One region of the Streptomyces sp. NPDC090032 genome, then DNA from elsewhere that is predicted to be linked to it. Evidence: riboswitches for the same ligand, from Rfam matches in the RefSeq annotation. Region 1 holds a riboswitch; the other holds the start of a gene.

Region 1 (7,255 bases):
TGCTCCCCCGACACCAGGCGGTCGCAGGCCGCGGCGATGTCGCGCTCGCTGGAAGCCCGGTCGCGGATGTCGTCGACGGTCAGCAGGCCCGCGTACAGACTCAGCCCGATCCCTCCCACGGCCAACGTCTGCCACAGCCTGCGCCGGCCCTCACCCATCACGTTCTCCCCCATGGCTCCCGTTCACGGCGGCTGCCGCGTCGATCACCGAGCGTAGAGGAGGTGCGCTTGAGGACCATAGGCGCCCCGACCGGCCGAGTAGACGGCTCAGCTTCGCCCAGTGACCGGCGGTCTTCACCGAAGTCGTCACCGAAGCTGTCGCCGCTGACTGGTGATCACGCAGCGGGCCCTCTTTGACCTTGACACCGTGGCAAGGCATTCACTGCATGCCAGGAGGTGATCTCGATGACGATCACGAGACAGACCACGGATGCGATGCGAGCGCTCCAAGGGCTGGAGGACGGCCGTTCATCCGTGCGACTGCGGGCTGCGCTGGCCGTCGGCACGACGCCCGACCCGCGCTTCGTCGACAAGCTCATCGAACGTTGCGCGATCGAGCCCGAGTTCTTCGTCCGCGACATGCTGACCTGGGCGCTCACCCGCCATCCGGTGACCTTGACGCTCCCGGGGCTGGTCCGCGAAGTCCGCTCGGCGCGTGCGCAGGCACGGAGCCAGGCGCTGCACACACTGTCCAAGATCGGGGACCGGCAGGCCTGGCCGGCGATCACACGGACGCTGTTGTCCGACGCGGACGACGAAGTGGCGCGGAGCGCCTGGCGGGCAGCGGTCTTGCTCGTACCGGAAGGCGAGGAGTCCGATTTGGCCGCGGTGCTGGCGACGCAGCTCGGGCGCGGTGAGCGGGAGACACAGCTGAGTCTCAGCCGGGCACTGGTCGCGCTAGGTGAAGCAGTCGTACCGGCTCTGCGTGCTGCGACGATGGTCCCTGACCCGCGCGTGCGTGCGCACGCGCTCGCCACACAACGGCTGCTGCGCGACCCGGACACCGGATTCGAGTTCGCGATCGAGGAGGCGAAGCGCGCAGTGGCCCTCGGCGGGTCCGGCCAGGAGGGACGATAGGACGTGTTGATCGGCGAGGTGGCGCGACGGTCCGGGGTCAGTGCCCGCATGCTCCGGCACTACGAGTCGCTGGGCCTGGTCCGGCCTTCCGGTCGTACGGGGTCCGGTTATCGGGAGTACTCCGGGGAGGACATCCGGCGGATCTTCCACATCGAGAGCCTGCGATCTCTGGGGCTGTCGCTGCGTGAGATCGGGCGCGCACTCGACGACTCCGGCTTCACGCCCTCGGCGCTCGTCGGCGACCTCATCGCTCAGACACGCGAACGCATCGCGGCCGAGACGGAGTTGCTCACGCGGCTGCGCCGTATCGATGCCGCGAGTCCCGCCGCCTGGGAGGACGTCCTTCAGGTCGTGGCACTCCTCCAGGCACTGGGCTCGAAGAGCGCCGACGCACGCCAGCGCGCGGCTCTATCCTCGGTCGAGGTTCCGGTGCCGGTGGAGGCCCTGGTCGAGGCGGCGTTGAGTGAGACGGAGCCGAACGTCGCCGGAGCCCTTCGGTGGGCGCTGGCGCGATCGGGCGACGGTGGCCCGGCACTGCTGGCGGAGGGCCTCGGCTCACCGGTGGCCGCGGTGCGGGAACGTGCCGTTCAGTCCCTCGCCGAGATGACCGGCGGTGCGGCCACCGCGCTGCTGCGGCAGGCCCTAGCGAACCCGGACGTCGTGGTCCGCAGGTGTGCGGCTCTGGCACTCGGGACACGTGGCGTGGCCGATGCGGTCCCGATGCTCATCGACATGATCGTGGAAGGAAGGAACGACGTCGATGCGGCCGACGCCCTGAGCGTGCTGGCGAGCGACACCGCGAGGTCCGATCAGATCGCGTCCTGGCTCGTCGGCCGTCTGGCCCACGGCACCACTGAAGCGGCAGCACGCGGACGGGTCACTCAGGCGCTGGCCGCCGTCCCGGGGAAGGCGGCGTCACGTGCCCTCGTGGAGCTGTCGGGTGACGAGGACCGTGCCGTTGCGCTGACTGCGGCGTACCTGCTTCAGCTGCGCGAGGCACCGTCCTCGGCATCACCTCCGTCGACGGCTACGGTTCGCCCTGCGGCACCGCCACGGTCGAGTTCGCCGACGGAACATCCACCGGCTTCACCCTGAAGACCTGGGGCTACTGCCACGGACCGCTCACCGGTGACGACGGCCGTGCGGCCTCCGACCAACTGCTGCTCGCCAGCGCGTGGCAGAGCGGAGGGGGCAGAGCGGAGCGGGGCTCCGGCGGTACGGGCAGCCCCTCGAACGGTAAGGGCGTCACGGCTTCAACTGCAGCTTCTGCGCGGCGTCGGTCATCTCCTCCAGCAGCGCCTCGATGATGGTGGCGTGCCGGGAGCCGGACAGCAACAGCCGCTGGGTCCCAAGCTTTTGCGCCCACTCGACTTTCTCCGCGCACGCGGCAGGTCGAGCCGAGGGTCAGCTCCACGTCTTGCGGGTCGCGCCCCGCCGCCCGCGCCTCCTCGCGCACCAGGGTGATGGCGGCCTCCAGTTCCCCCGGCCAGGCCGAGCGCCTGGAACCCGTCACCGCGCCGCCCGGCGCGGCGGGCCGCGGCAGCCGAGTGGCCGCCGATGTGCAGCGGCACCCCGGAGGCTCGCTGCCGGTCGCGGTGTCGCCGCACACCTCGGCGAGGTGGTTGCCCACCAGGTGGAAGGTGCGGTCGAAGACGGTCAACTGGTCGAGTGTCCTTGCCAGTTCCTGCGGGCCGGTCCGCTCCCGCCCCACGGTGCCGTCCGGCTTGTGCACGATGAGTCGAGTCGCCCGTCGGTGGTGACAACGTCCACAAGAAGCAACGGACCCCTGCTGTCGATGGCGAGCGCGTAGGTCTCCACCAGGCGGCGCAGGGCAAGGAGGTCGTTCATCGACTCACCGCTGCCACGCTGCCAGCCGGCGGGAGACGAGTATGGGCCGGAGGCAGGACGACGGCCATGGCGCTTTCCCGATGGGTGGGATTGCGCGGCCGTACGCCCTGGCAGGTTCGGCGGCGCACCTTCGGCCAGGCGCTGTTGGCGCGCGTGGTGACACGGATGGGGACCCGGCCCGCTCCGACTGCCGGCGAGAGGGTGAACGTAGTGCCTTTCGAGAGCAGGCCGTCCGGGAAGAGCGGGACGTCAAGCCGGCCGCTGAGCACGGCGACGAGGAACGCCATGAGTGAGCCCGCCGGGACGGTTTGCCAAAAGACGTACTCGCCGTAGTCGCTCACCACGTTGGGGAACAGGTCCCGGGCAAGGCGGGGGACGAACCGCCCCCGCTCCCCGTTGCGTTCGAGTTGTCGCAGAAAGAGCCGGGCCCACACCGTCTCGAATTGACGCCCCGTCACTGTCGATATCCACCTCGATCTCGATCTCGACGGAACTGCCATGACCCGGATTCGACGCGACCTTCACTTTCGGGATCGGTGATCGGCGAGGAATCGCCATGTGCCGTCCCGCCCACGCTCCCGTGCCAACAAACAGGGCCTCCTGCGAAGGAAGGGCCGGGCACGGACAGTCCGACATTGATGGATTTATGTCCGTTTCGATACGCAATGCCCCCTCGGCGATATGTCCGTGTTTGCACATGAAACATACTTCTTGGCATGATTAACGACTTATACCAAGACTGGCCGAATTATGAGTTATTCACATGAAACGTCATGCTACGACACCCTCTTCGAGTCGCATTCCAACCTGCTTCCCATTCAGTGAAATGGGTCACGCCTACGGCTTTGGCCCCCAAGAACAGCCGAGCGCACTTCCGTTCTGCGCAAAGAGAGTTGAGCTTTTCGATCAAAGGAAGCTCGGGGTTCCGGTCGCTGGAAAGCAGACTCCTCGCATTCCAAATTCAAATTTTGGTCTTGTTCCCTCCGAGCTTTCTCGCTTAACGTCACGGTCAATCCGGACGGAACGCCGAATCCTGCCGCTGTCCGGAAGCACCCACTCACTCACACGCTCACGGCAGGAGCGGGGAACCCAGTTATGCCGCCGATCCGGATTCCGGAACGGCTCGGGGTGAAGTCGCATTCACAGTGCGGCCGGACATCTCCCGTCCGAACCCGACAGCTCACCTCGTAGGCGACGGAGAGGAATTCGTCATGCCTGCAAAGGGAAAGCACCGCCGCGCCAAGTCCAGCTCGCTCACCCGGGGCCTCGCCGCCGCAGGCACGGGCGGGGCTGTGCTCGTTCTCCCGCTGCTCGGCGCGACCGCCGCCAGCGCGGCGCAGGCCGACACGGCCGCCAAGCCCGCCGCGGCCTCGACGACCTACGTCGTCGTCGCGGGAGACTCCCTCTCCAAGATCGCCCGAGACCACTCGGTGAGCGGCGGGTGGAAGAAGCTGTACGACGACAACCGCAGCGTCCTCGGCGACGACCCGAAGCTGATCCACCCCGGCGTCAAGCTCACCCTCGGTAAGAAGGGCCCGGCCGAGTCCACGCAGAAGCCGGCCGCCACCAGGGCGTCCGCCGAGCGGGCGGACCGCTCCGAGCGCACGACCAAGCTCACCGCCGAGCCCGCCGTTGCCCCGGCGAAGAAGACGTACACCAACGACCTCGACGGCTGGATCAAGGAGTCGCTGGACATCATGGCCCAGCACGGCATCCCCGGCTCCTACGAGGGCATCCACCGCAACGTCATGCGTGAGTCCTCCGGCAACCCGCTGGCGATCAACAACTGGGACTCCAACGCTGCCGCCGGAACCCCGTCCAAGGGACTCCTGCAGGTCATCGCCCCCACGTTCGCCACCTACCACGTGCCCGGCACCTCGATGGACAGCTTCGACCCGGTCGCCAACATCACCGCCGCCTGCAACTACGCGGCCGCCCGGTACGGCTCGATCGACAACGTGAACGGCCCGTACTAGACCGCATCCCACCTCGTCCGAGTCTCCTGACGGACACAGCAGGGCGAGGCGAGGCCACCTTTGCACGAGATCCCGTCCGATCTGACCCATCGGACGGGATCTTGGCGTTTGCGGGTCCTGCTGGGGGCGGTATCCGAACGGGACGCAGCGGACGTCCCTCATCGCCCTGCCGGACGCCGCGGTTCAGCATGCGAACGACACGGCCGTGGGCTGCCGAGAGCGGCGTGTTCCTGAAATAGCGTGTCGCCATGATGCGTAGCGGTGGTCCTCAGGACTGTGGACCGGACAGGTCTGCGGCTTCGGGCCGGCCTCTGGCCCCGCTGCTCGCGGTCTGCGCGGGCTACTTCATGGTCATCCTGGACGTGACCGTCATCAACGTCGCCGTTCCTGTGATGGGGCGGGACCTGTCGACCTCGCTGACCGGGATCCAGTGGATCACCAACAGCTACACCCTGGTCTTCGCCGGCCTGCTGCTCACCGGCGGCGCGCTCGGGGACCGGCTGGGCAACCGCCGGATCTTCTGCATCGGGGTAGCGGTGTTCACCGTCGCCTCGGCGGGCTGCGGGCTGGCCCCGAGCACCGGGACCCTGGTCGCCGCCCGGCTGCTGGAAGGACTCGGTGCGGCACTGATCGTGCCCCCCTCCCTCGCTCTTCTCCAGCAGGCGTACCCCTCACCCGCCGAGCGTTCCCGGGCCTTCGGCCTGTGGGGCTCCATGGCAGGCATCGCCGCCTCCGCCGGCCCCCTCCTGGGCGGGCTCCTGGTCACGACCGTGGGCTGGCGCTGGGTGTTCTTCATCAACCTTCCCGTCGGATGCGCCTGCCTGCTGCTCACGCTGCGCCGCGTGCCCGCTTCGGCCCGGCGGACGGACCGCCCCGTGGACTGGCCGGCCCAGTGCGCGATCATCGCGACGGTGGCCCTGCTGACCGCCGTACTCAACGAGGCCGGACGACGTGGTTGGACGGACCCACTGATCCTGATCGGGGCCGGCCTGTGCGTGCTGGCAGCCGCCGCGTTCGTCCTGCGCGAGCACATGGCCCGCACCCCCGTGCTGCCCCTGCGTCTGCTGCGCTCCCGCCAGATGAGTGGGGCGGCGACCATCGGCATGCTGTTCAACTTCGCCTTCTACGGCATGATCTTCACCGCCAGCCTGTACTTCCAGCATCAGCGCGGCCTGACCGCGCTGCGCACCGGGCTCGCCCTCTTCCCGGCGGTGGCGATGACGATGTTCGCCTCCGTCCTGTCCGGGCGACTGGCACCCCGTACGGGACACCGCCCGCTCGTGGTCACCGGCATGCTCCTCGGAGCAGCAGGCCTGGCCGGCTGGGCCGCGGCCGGACCGAACCCGGGCTACGCACTGCTCGTGGCGCCGATGATGGCGGCCGGCTTCGGGACGTCCTTCGCCCTCACCGGGTCAACCACCACCGTGATGGCAGCCACCCCGGACAAGTTCTCCGGCACCGCCTCCGCCCTGTTCAACACCACCCGTCAGGTTGGCAGTGCCGCAGGCGTCGCGCTGGGAGGCTCCCTGCTGGCCGGCACCGGCAGCTTCACCACAGGGTTGCGCACCAGCATGGCCATCGGTGCGGCCGCATACCTGACGGCCGCCGCCCTTGCGCTCTTCTGCATCCCGCGGAGGGCACCCCGCCACGCCACCGGCTGAACGGCCGGCGAGCCGAGGCAGGGCAGGCACGTCAGTCAAGGGATCAGCCCTCTCCCGCTACTTCTTGACGCGGTGCAACTGGATCTCTCGGTTCACGAAGAGGTGCACGAAGCCGCAACGCCAGCAGATCAGCCCCGTCGCTGTCTCATCGGCCCAGGCCAGATTGAACATCTCCCCGCCGGTGCTGTTGAGCTTGACGCCTCGCTCACGGAAGAGATCGCCCTTGCAGACCTGGCATGTGATCCACATCTCCCCCAACGAGGCCCGCACTGCTTTTGCCATTGCCGCTCCCCCATGGTTGCGCTTCAGGGACCGGGCGACGGGCGCTCAGCGCTCCGCCACTCGATCGCTTGGTGGTGGAGTGATCTTCACCGTGATCCAGCCAGAGATGAAGCGAGTTGAGCAAGACCTGAGCAAGACCTCAGCAACAGGAACGGGCGATGCCTCCACAGCGACTCCCGTACGGACAGCGCTACGGCGCCGTGAACAGGGTGGGGAAGCCCGGGGCGCGCCAGGGCTTGCGCCCCCAGGCGAGTATCTTGCCTCGCGCGATGGCCCGCGTCGGGCTGCACCGGCCCAGTGCCAGCAGGAAGAACGTGACCGGCTCGGCCGCGATCGTGCAGTCGGGGCGGCGCGGCGGTTCGGCGCTCACGGTCGCGACGCCGTCGGCGAAGGTCACGGCGAACCGGGAGCC
Region 2 (7,255 bases), on a different contig from region 1:
TCGACGCCGTAGCGGGCGAGGAGGGCGCGGGCGTCCTCGGGGGCGAGCTCGGCGCCGCGCGGGTCGTCTTCCTTCGCGAGGAACGCCGCGATGAGCTCGGCGGCGCCCGTCTCGTCGATGCCGTCGTACTCGGGGACCTTGCCGGGCTCCGCCGCGTCGCGCCGCCACTGGGCGTACTTGACGGCTTCGGCGAGGGCGCGGACGGCGCGCTCGGCCGCGGGGTAGGCGGGGATGAGCGCGGGCGTGGGGGCGGGCTCGTCCGTGGGCGGGCGTCCGGCCGGGGAGCCGCCCGTGGTCTTGGCGGGCGCGCGCGGGCCGGTGCTGGTGGCCGCGGAGAGCGCCTCCGCGAGGCCGCCGAGCTCCACGTGCACCACCAGGACGGGCTTGGTGGGGGTGCCGGCGGCGGCCGAGCTGAGCGCCTCGGCGAGCGCCGCGTCCTCGGCGGACGACTCCCCCAGCGCCGGCATCGCCGTGACGACGACGGCGTCGCACTTGTCGTCCGCGAGCGCCTCGGTGAGTGCCGCGTGGAAGTCCTCGGCGGACGCCGCGGTCGTCAGGTCCCGCGGCGGCTTCGGCCGCAGGCCCTCGGCCAGGCAGACGTCGTACGTGAGGAGGCCGAGGGACTCCGAGTTCCCGAGGATCGCCACGCGGGGGCCCCGCGGGAGGGGCTGGCGGGCCAGCAGCAGGCCGGTGTCGACGAGTTCGGTGATGGTGTCGACGCGGATGACACCCGCCTGGCGCAGCAGTGCGGAGACGGTGGCGTACGGCAGGCGCGTGGCGCGGACGGCGTGACCGAGGGGGGCGATCCCGCTGTGCCGGGCGCCCTGCACCACGACGAGGGGCTTCGCGGCGGCCGTGCGGCGGGCGAGGCGGGTGAACTTGCGCGGGTTGCCGATGGATTCGAGGTACATCAGGGCGACGTCGGTGTCCGGGTCGTCGTACCAGTACTGGAGTACGTCGTTCCCGGACACGTCCGCGCGGTTGCCGGCGGAGACGAACGTCGACACACCTGTCACTCCCGTCACGCCGCCGCCGCGCCGCTGGAGGCGGGCGAGCAGGGCGATGCCGATGGCTCCGGACTGGGCGAACAGGCCGATGCGGCCCGCGCGCGGCATCTCGGGCGCGAGCGACGCGTTGAGCCGCACCTCGGGCGAGGTGTTGATGACGCCGAAGGCGTTCGGCCCGATGAGGCGCATGCCGTACGAGCGGGCCTGGCGCACCAGTTCGCGCTGGCGGGCGCGGCCCTCGCTGCCGGACTCGGCGTATCCGGCGGAGACGACGACGATCCCCTGGACACCCCGCTCGCCGCATTCGGCGACGACTTCGGGGACGTGCCGCGCGGGGACGGCGACGACGGCGAGGTCGACGGCCTCGGCGGCGTCGATGTCGTGGACGGAGCGGTACGCGGGGACGCCGTCCAGGTCCCGCATGCCATCGGGGAACGCCTTGTTCACGGCGTGGAGGCGCCCGGTGAAGCCCGCGTCGCGGAGGTTGTCGAGGACGCTGCGGCCGACTCCGCCGGGCGTGCGGCCCGCGCCGATGACGGCGACGGATCCGGGGGCGAGGAGGCGGTGCACCGAGCGGGACTCGGCGCGCTGCTCACGGGCGCGCTGCACGGCGAGCGAGGCCTCGGTGGGTTCGAGGTCGAACTCCAGGCGGACGACGCCGTCCTCGAAGTGACGCTTCTGGGTGTATCCGGCGTCCGTGAACACCTTGATCATCTTGGTGTTGGCGGGCAGCACCTCGGCGGCGAAGCGCCGGATCCCGCGCTCGCGGGCCACGGCGGCGATGTGCTCCAGGAGCGCGGACGCGACGCCCCGGCCCTGATGGGCGTCCTGCACGAGGAAGGCGACCTCGGCCTCGTCGGCGGGAGCTGAGGCGGGCATGCCCTGGGCGTTGATGCGGTCGTAGCGGACGGTCGCGATGAACTCACCGCCCACGGTGGCGGCGAGGCCCACCCGGTCCACGTAGTCGTGATGGGTGAAGCGGTGGACGTCCTTGGCGGACAGGCGCGGGTAGGGCGCGAAGAAGCGGTAGTACTTCGACTCGTCGGAGACCTGCTCGTAGTAGCTCGTGAGCCGCTCGGCGTCGTCGACGGTGATGGGCCTGACGCGGGCGGTGCCGCCGTCGCGCAGCACCACGTCTGCTTCCCAGTGGGCGGGGTATGCGTGCCGGTCCGACGGGGTCTGCATGGGCCCAGCGTACGGCGCGCCGACGACAGTCGTACGGGTCGCGGCGCGAGCGGGCCGAAGGCAGGCTATGAGGGCCGACGGGCGTGCGCGGGCGGCAGGCAGGGCCCACATGAGCGGTACGCAGGGCTCATGTCAGCGGTATGCAGGGCTCACATCGGGCACGTCCACCGGTGTGGGAGACTGGTCTAGACAACCTTGAGAATCCTGAAGGGCAGCATCACATGGCTGAGCGCCGCGTCAACGTCGGCTGGGCCGAGGGCCTTCACGCCCGCCCCGCTTCCATCTTCGTCCGCGCGGCCACGGCGACCGGCGTCCCCGTGACGATCGCCAAGGCCGACGGCAACCCGGTCAACGCCGCCTCCATGCTCGCGGTGCTCGGCCTGGGCGCCGGCGGCGGCGAGGAGATCGTCCTGGCCTCCGACACCGAGGGTGCGGACGCCGCGCTCGACCGCCTGGCCAAGCTGGTCTCGGAAGGGCTCGAGGAGCTTCCCGAGACCGTCTAGTCAGGGTCCCTGCACCGGGTCTCTCGATTCTTCCGGGCCGCCTCCTGCCCACAGAAGACGGCGCCACATAAAGGGTCTGTTCGGATTTTCCGAGCAGACCCTTTTGCTTTCCGAGGTTCTGTTCTCAGAATTCCGGGGCAGCGGAAATAGGACCCCTCGAAATTGGCCGTCCTCTTTGTATACGGCGCCCCTGTTAATGCTGAAGCCCCACTGTGTTGACGGGATGTTGCGAAGTCCTCACACGGTCACCCGGGCGGGGGGCGCGCAGGCGGTGAGCGGCCGCGGCGCGCTCCGTGTGCTGCGCCGTGAGCGACCGCGCGCGCTCCACGTCACCGCGCGCCACGGCGTCGACGATCGCTCCGTGTTCGGCCCAGGACTCGGCCGGCTGCGCGGGCTGCTCGACGGTGTACATCCACGCGATCTTGTGGCGGAGCTGGGTGAGCATCGCCGTCAGCCCCGGACTGCCGGACGCCTGTGCCAGCGTCTCGTGGAACCAGCTGCCCAGCGAGCGCAGATCCTCGCTCCGGCCCTGCCGGGAGCGCTCCTGGCCCAGCCTGACCAGGCCCCGCAGGACCTTCAGATGCGCCTCGGTGCGGCGCTGCGCGGCACGCGCCGCGGCGAGCGGTTCGAGGAGCATCCGGATCTCCAGCTGGTCCGCCGCCTCCTGCGTGGTGGGTTCGGCGACGCACGCGCCCGCGTGCCTGCGGGTGACGACGAAGCCCTCGGCCTCCAGGGTCCGCAGCGCCTCGCGCACGGGGACGCGCGAGACGCCGTAGCGGCGGGCGAGCACCTCCTCGGTGAGTCTGCCGCCGCGCTCGTAGACACCGGAGACGATGTCGTCGCGGATCGCCGTGCATACCGAGTGCGCCGGAATACGCATGACCCGACCTCCGCCTTAATCCCCGCGAAACGCGGTCGATAGTCGCTCGTACAGCACGATTGACGTCTGTTCAGCTCGCTTGTTCAGCGACTCTATTCCAGGGGACGTGAATTTCCGACGTCAGGCCGCAATCCATGGATATTTTTTGGACAGCGCCACGGGGAACGAGCGGGCCGCGAACGACGAAAGCCCCGGCTCACTGAGCCGGGGCTTTCGGTGCGTTTTCGCGAGGTACGCGGCGAAGGTCAGACGTTCACGCCGTGCGAGCGCAGGTACGCGACGGGGTCGATGTCCGAGCCGTACTCGGGGCTGGTGCGCGCCTCGAAGTGGAGGTGCGGGCCCGTGACGTTGCCGGTCGCTCCCGAGAGGCCTATCTGCCGGCCCGGAGTGACCGTCTGGCCGACGGAGACACCGATGGACGACAGGTGGCCGTACTGCGTGTACGTGCCGTCGTTCATCTTGATGACGATGTTGTTGCCGTAGGCGCCGCCCCAGCCGGCCTCCACGACCGTGCCCGCGCCCACGGCGTGGACCGAGGTGCCGCTGGCGGCGTGGAAGTCGATGCCGGTGTGGCTGCCGGAGGACCACAGGCCGCTGCTGGCCTTGTACGCGGTGGACACGTACGAGCCGGTGACCGGCAGGACGAAGGCGTTCAGGCGCTTGCGCTCGGCCGCACGGGCGGCACGCTCCTTGGCCTCGCGCTCGGCCTTGGCCTTGGCGACGGCCTTGCGCCGCTCCTCCTCGGCCTTCTTCTTGGCCGCGGCCTCGGCCTTCCTCTTCGCGGCGGCCTCGTCGGCGGCCTGCTGCTGGGCGGCGGCCTGCGCGTCGATCTGCTCCGCGAGGGAGTCACCGATGGAGATGGCCTTGGTCAGGCCGGTCTGCTCCAGAGCCGCGTCGTCGGCGGCGAGGGCGGGGGCGGCGAGGCCTCCGAGGACACCGGTCGTGGTGAGCGCGGCGACGCCGGCGACCTGCGCCGTGGTGCGCGTGAGACGGCTAGGGCGACGGTGCTTCCCGGTGGCACGGGTGAACGCCATGGGGTGGCTGATCCTTTCCTTCCTTCTCGCCTACCGGGTTAGCTGACGGGTTCGGAGCAGGAAGGTCTCCTACGGACCCCCTTCAGGGAAGGGCGTCCGATTCACCCCAGGGACGGTGGGTCCCCGGCTCCCCCGGCTCGCGCCTTGGGGGACTCGGCGATGACTGTCCGGTGCCACGGGCGCGGCGTACATCTGGCGGACAGCCGGACCGACGCTAAGCGGGGCAACTTTCAATCAACAAACGGAACCGGGCTTTTGTAGCGCATGCCACAGGGCAGACAGGCAACCACCGGTTCAAATCAGACATACAGGGGCCCCGGTGGTCATCTCGCCCACCGGGGCCCCTCGTTGCACACCGGTCACGGTCAGCCCGTGACGACGGTCACCTCGCCGATGCCGAGGGCCCTGACGGGCTCCTCGATCTGCGCGGCGTCACCGACGAGCACCGTCACCAGACGGTCCGTCGGGAAGGCGTTCACGACGGCCGCGGTGGCCTCCACGGTGCCCGTCGCGGCGAGCCGCCGGTACACCTCCGCCTGGAAGTCGTCCGGCAGGTGCTGCTCGACCTGGTCGGCCAGCGTCCCCGCGACGGCCGCGGCGGTCTCGAACTTGAGCGGGGCGACGCCCACCAAGTTCTGTACGGCCACGTCCCGTTCGGCGTCGGTGAGGCCCTCGGCGGCGAGGGTGCGCAGCACCTTCCAGAGGTCGTCGAGCGCCGGACCCGTGTTCGGGGTGTCCACGGAGCCGCTGATGGCGAGCATCGCGACGCCCGTGCCGTCCGGCGCCGACCGCAGCACCTGGGCGAACGCCCGCACGCCGTAGGTGTATCCCTTCTCCTCGCGCAGGACGCGGTCCAGGCGGGAGGTGAGAGTGCCGCCCAGGCAGTACGTGCCGAGCACCTGCGCGGGCCACACCCGGTCGTGCTTGTCCGCGCCGACGCGGCCGATCAGGATCTGCGTCTGCACCGCGCCCGGCCGGTCGACGATGACGACCCGGCCGGTGTCGTCGGCCGTCACGGGCGGCACGGGGCGCGGCTCCGCCGTGTTCCCCGTCCAGGCGCCCAGCGTGTCCGCCAGGAGCGCGTCGAGGTCGAGGCCCGTGAGGTCGCCCACGACGACCGCGGTGGCCGTGGCGGGACGCACGTGCCGGTCGTAGAAGGCGCGTACGGCCGCCGTGTCGATGGCCGCGACCGTCTCCTCGGTGCCCTGGCGCGGGCGGGACATGCGCGCGGTGGCCGGGAAGAGCTGCTTCGACAGCTCCTTGGCGGCGCGGCGGCCCGGGTTCGCCGTCTCGTGCGGGATCTCGTCGAGGCGGTTGCGCACGAGGCGTTCGATCTCACTGTCCGCGAACGCGGGCGACCTGAGGGCGTCGGCGAGCAGGCCGAGCGCCTTCGGCAGGCGGGAGACGGGCACCTCCAGGGAGACCCGTACTCCGGGGTGGTCGGCGTGCGCGTCGAACGTCGCGCCGCAGCGCTCCAGCTCGGCGGCGAACTCCTCGGCGGCGAGCTTGTCGGTGCCTTCGGAGAAGGCCCTCGCCATGATGGTGGCGACGCCGTCGAGCCCGGCCGGCTCGGCCTCCAGGGGCGCTTCGAGGTTGATCTCGACCGCGACGACCTGCTGGCCCGGGCGGTGGCAGCGCAGCACCGTCAGGCCGTTGTCGAGGGTGCTTCGCTGGGGCGCGGGGAAGGCCCACGGCCGGGCCGTGCCGGCCTGGGGCTGCGGGTGGAAGTCCATGGTCGCGAGCTCGGTCACTTGCCGGCCTCCTTGTCTGCGGTCTCGTTGACGGTCTCGCTCGTCGTCTCGGCGGCCGTTTCACCGGCCGTCTCGTCGCCCTCTTCGGAGTCCGTCGGCTCGTAGACGAGCACCGCGCGGTTGTCGGGGCGCAGATGGGCCTTGGCCACCTCCTGGACCTCCTCGGCGGTGACGTCGAGGACGCGCTGGACGGCGGTCAGAGCGAGCTGCGGGTCGCCGAACAGGACGGCGAACCTGCACAGTTCGTCGGCGCGGCCCGCGACCGTGCCGAGCCGGTCGAGCCACTCGCGCTCCAACTGGGCCTGGGCGCGCTCCATTTCCTCCGGAGTGGGCCCGTCGGCGGCGAACCGTGCGAGCTCCTCGTCGACGGCCTTCTCGATGACAGGGACCTCGACGTCGCCGGACGTCTTCACGTCCAGCCACCCCACGGAGGGCGCCCCCGCGAGCCGCAGGAGTCCGAACCCGGCGGCGACGGCGGTCCGGTCACGGCGGACGAGGCGGTTGTAGATCCGGGACGACTCGCCGCCGCCGAGGACCGTCAGGGCCAGGTCGGCCGCGTCGCACGCACGCGTGCCGTCCTGCGGCAGACGGTAGGCGGCCATCAGCGCGCGGGCCGGGACCTCCTCCTCGACGACCTCGCGCACTCCCTCACCGATCCGGTCGGGCAGGGCGCCGTCGCGCGGGGGCTGCTTGCCGTCGTGGCGCGGGATCGAGCCGAAATACTTCTCGACCCAGGCCAGCGTCTGCTCGGGGTCGATGTCCCCGACGACCGAAAGCACGGCGTTGTTCGGCGCGTAGTACGTGCGGAAGAAGGTCCGCGCGTCCTCCAGGGTGGCCGCGTCCAGGTCGGCCATGGAGCCGATCGGCGTGTGGTGGTACGGGTGGCCCTCCGGGT

What was found. A riboswitch is a leader RNA that binds a small molecule or an ion and turns the genes downstream of it on or off. The one in region 1 is predicted to bind cyclic di-AMP.
Region 2: it holds a riboswitch for cyclic di-AMP, as region 1 does, so the genes downstream of both, ACIPWY_RS09750 (M23 family metallopeptidase) here and ACIPWY_RS35940 (transglycosylase SLT domain-containing protein) in region 1, are expected to answer to the same signal.

Annotation. Positions count from the first base shown of each region.
Region 1 is NZ_JBIVFF010000019.1:72,127-79,381, forward strand. Features, by position in the region: gene ACIPWY_RS35925 (hypothetical protein) at 1-173, opposite strand, end outside; gene ACIPWY_RS35930 (HEAT repeat domain-containing protein) at 405-1,076, shown strand; gene ACIPWY_RS35935 (MerR family transcriptional regulator) at 1,080-2,171, shown strand; cyclic di-AMP (ydaO/yuaA leader) riboswitch at 3,939-4,131, shown strand; gene ACIPWY_RS35940 (transglycosylase SLT domain-containing protein) at 4,136-4,900, shown strand; gene ACIPWY_RS35945 (MFS transporter) at 5,152-6,561, shown strand; gene ACIPWY_RS35950 (hypothetical protein) at 6,619-6,843, opposite strand; gene ACIPWY_RS35955 (maleylpyruvate isomerase family mycothiol-dependent enzyme) at 7,034-7,255, opposite strand, start outside.
Region 2 is NZ_JBIVFF010000003.1:587,169-594,423, forward strand. Features, by position in the region: gene ACIPWY_RS09735 (GNAT family N-acetyltransferase) at 1-2,192, opposite strand, end outside; gene ACIPWY_RS09740 (HPr family phosphocarrier protein) at 2,414-2,695, shown strand; gene ACIPWY_RS09745 (GntR family transcriptional regulator) at 2,889-3,575, opposite strand; gene ACIPWY_RS09750 (M23 family metallopeptidase) at 3,821-4,609, opposite strand; cyclic di-AMP (ydaO/yuaA leader) riboswitch at 4,622-4,778, opposite strand; gene ACIPWY_RS09755 (pitrilysin family protein) at 4,975-6,360, opposite strand; gene ACIPWY_RS09760 (pitrilysin family protein) at 6,357-7,255, opposite strand, start outside.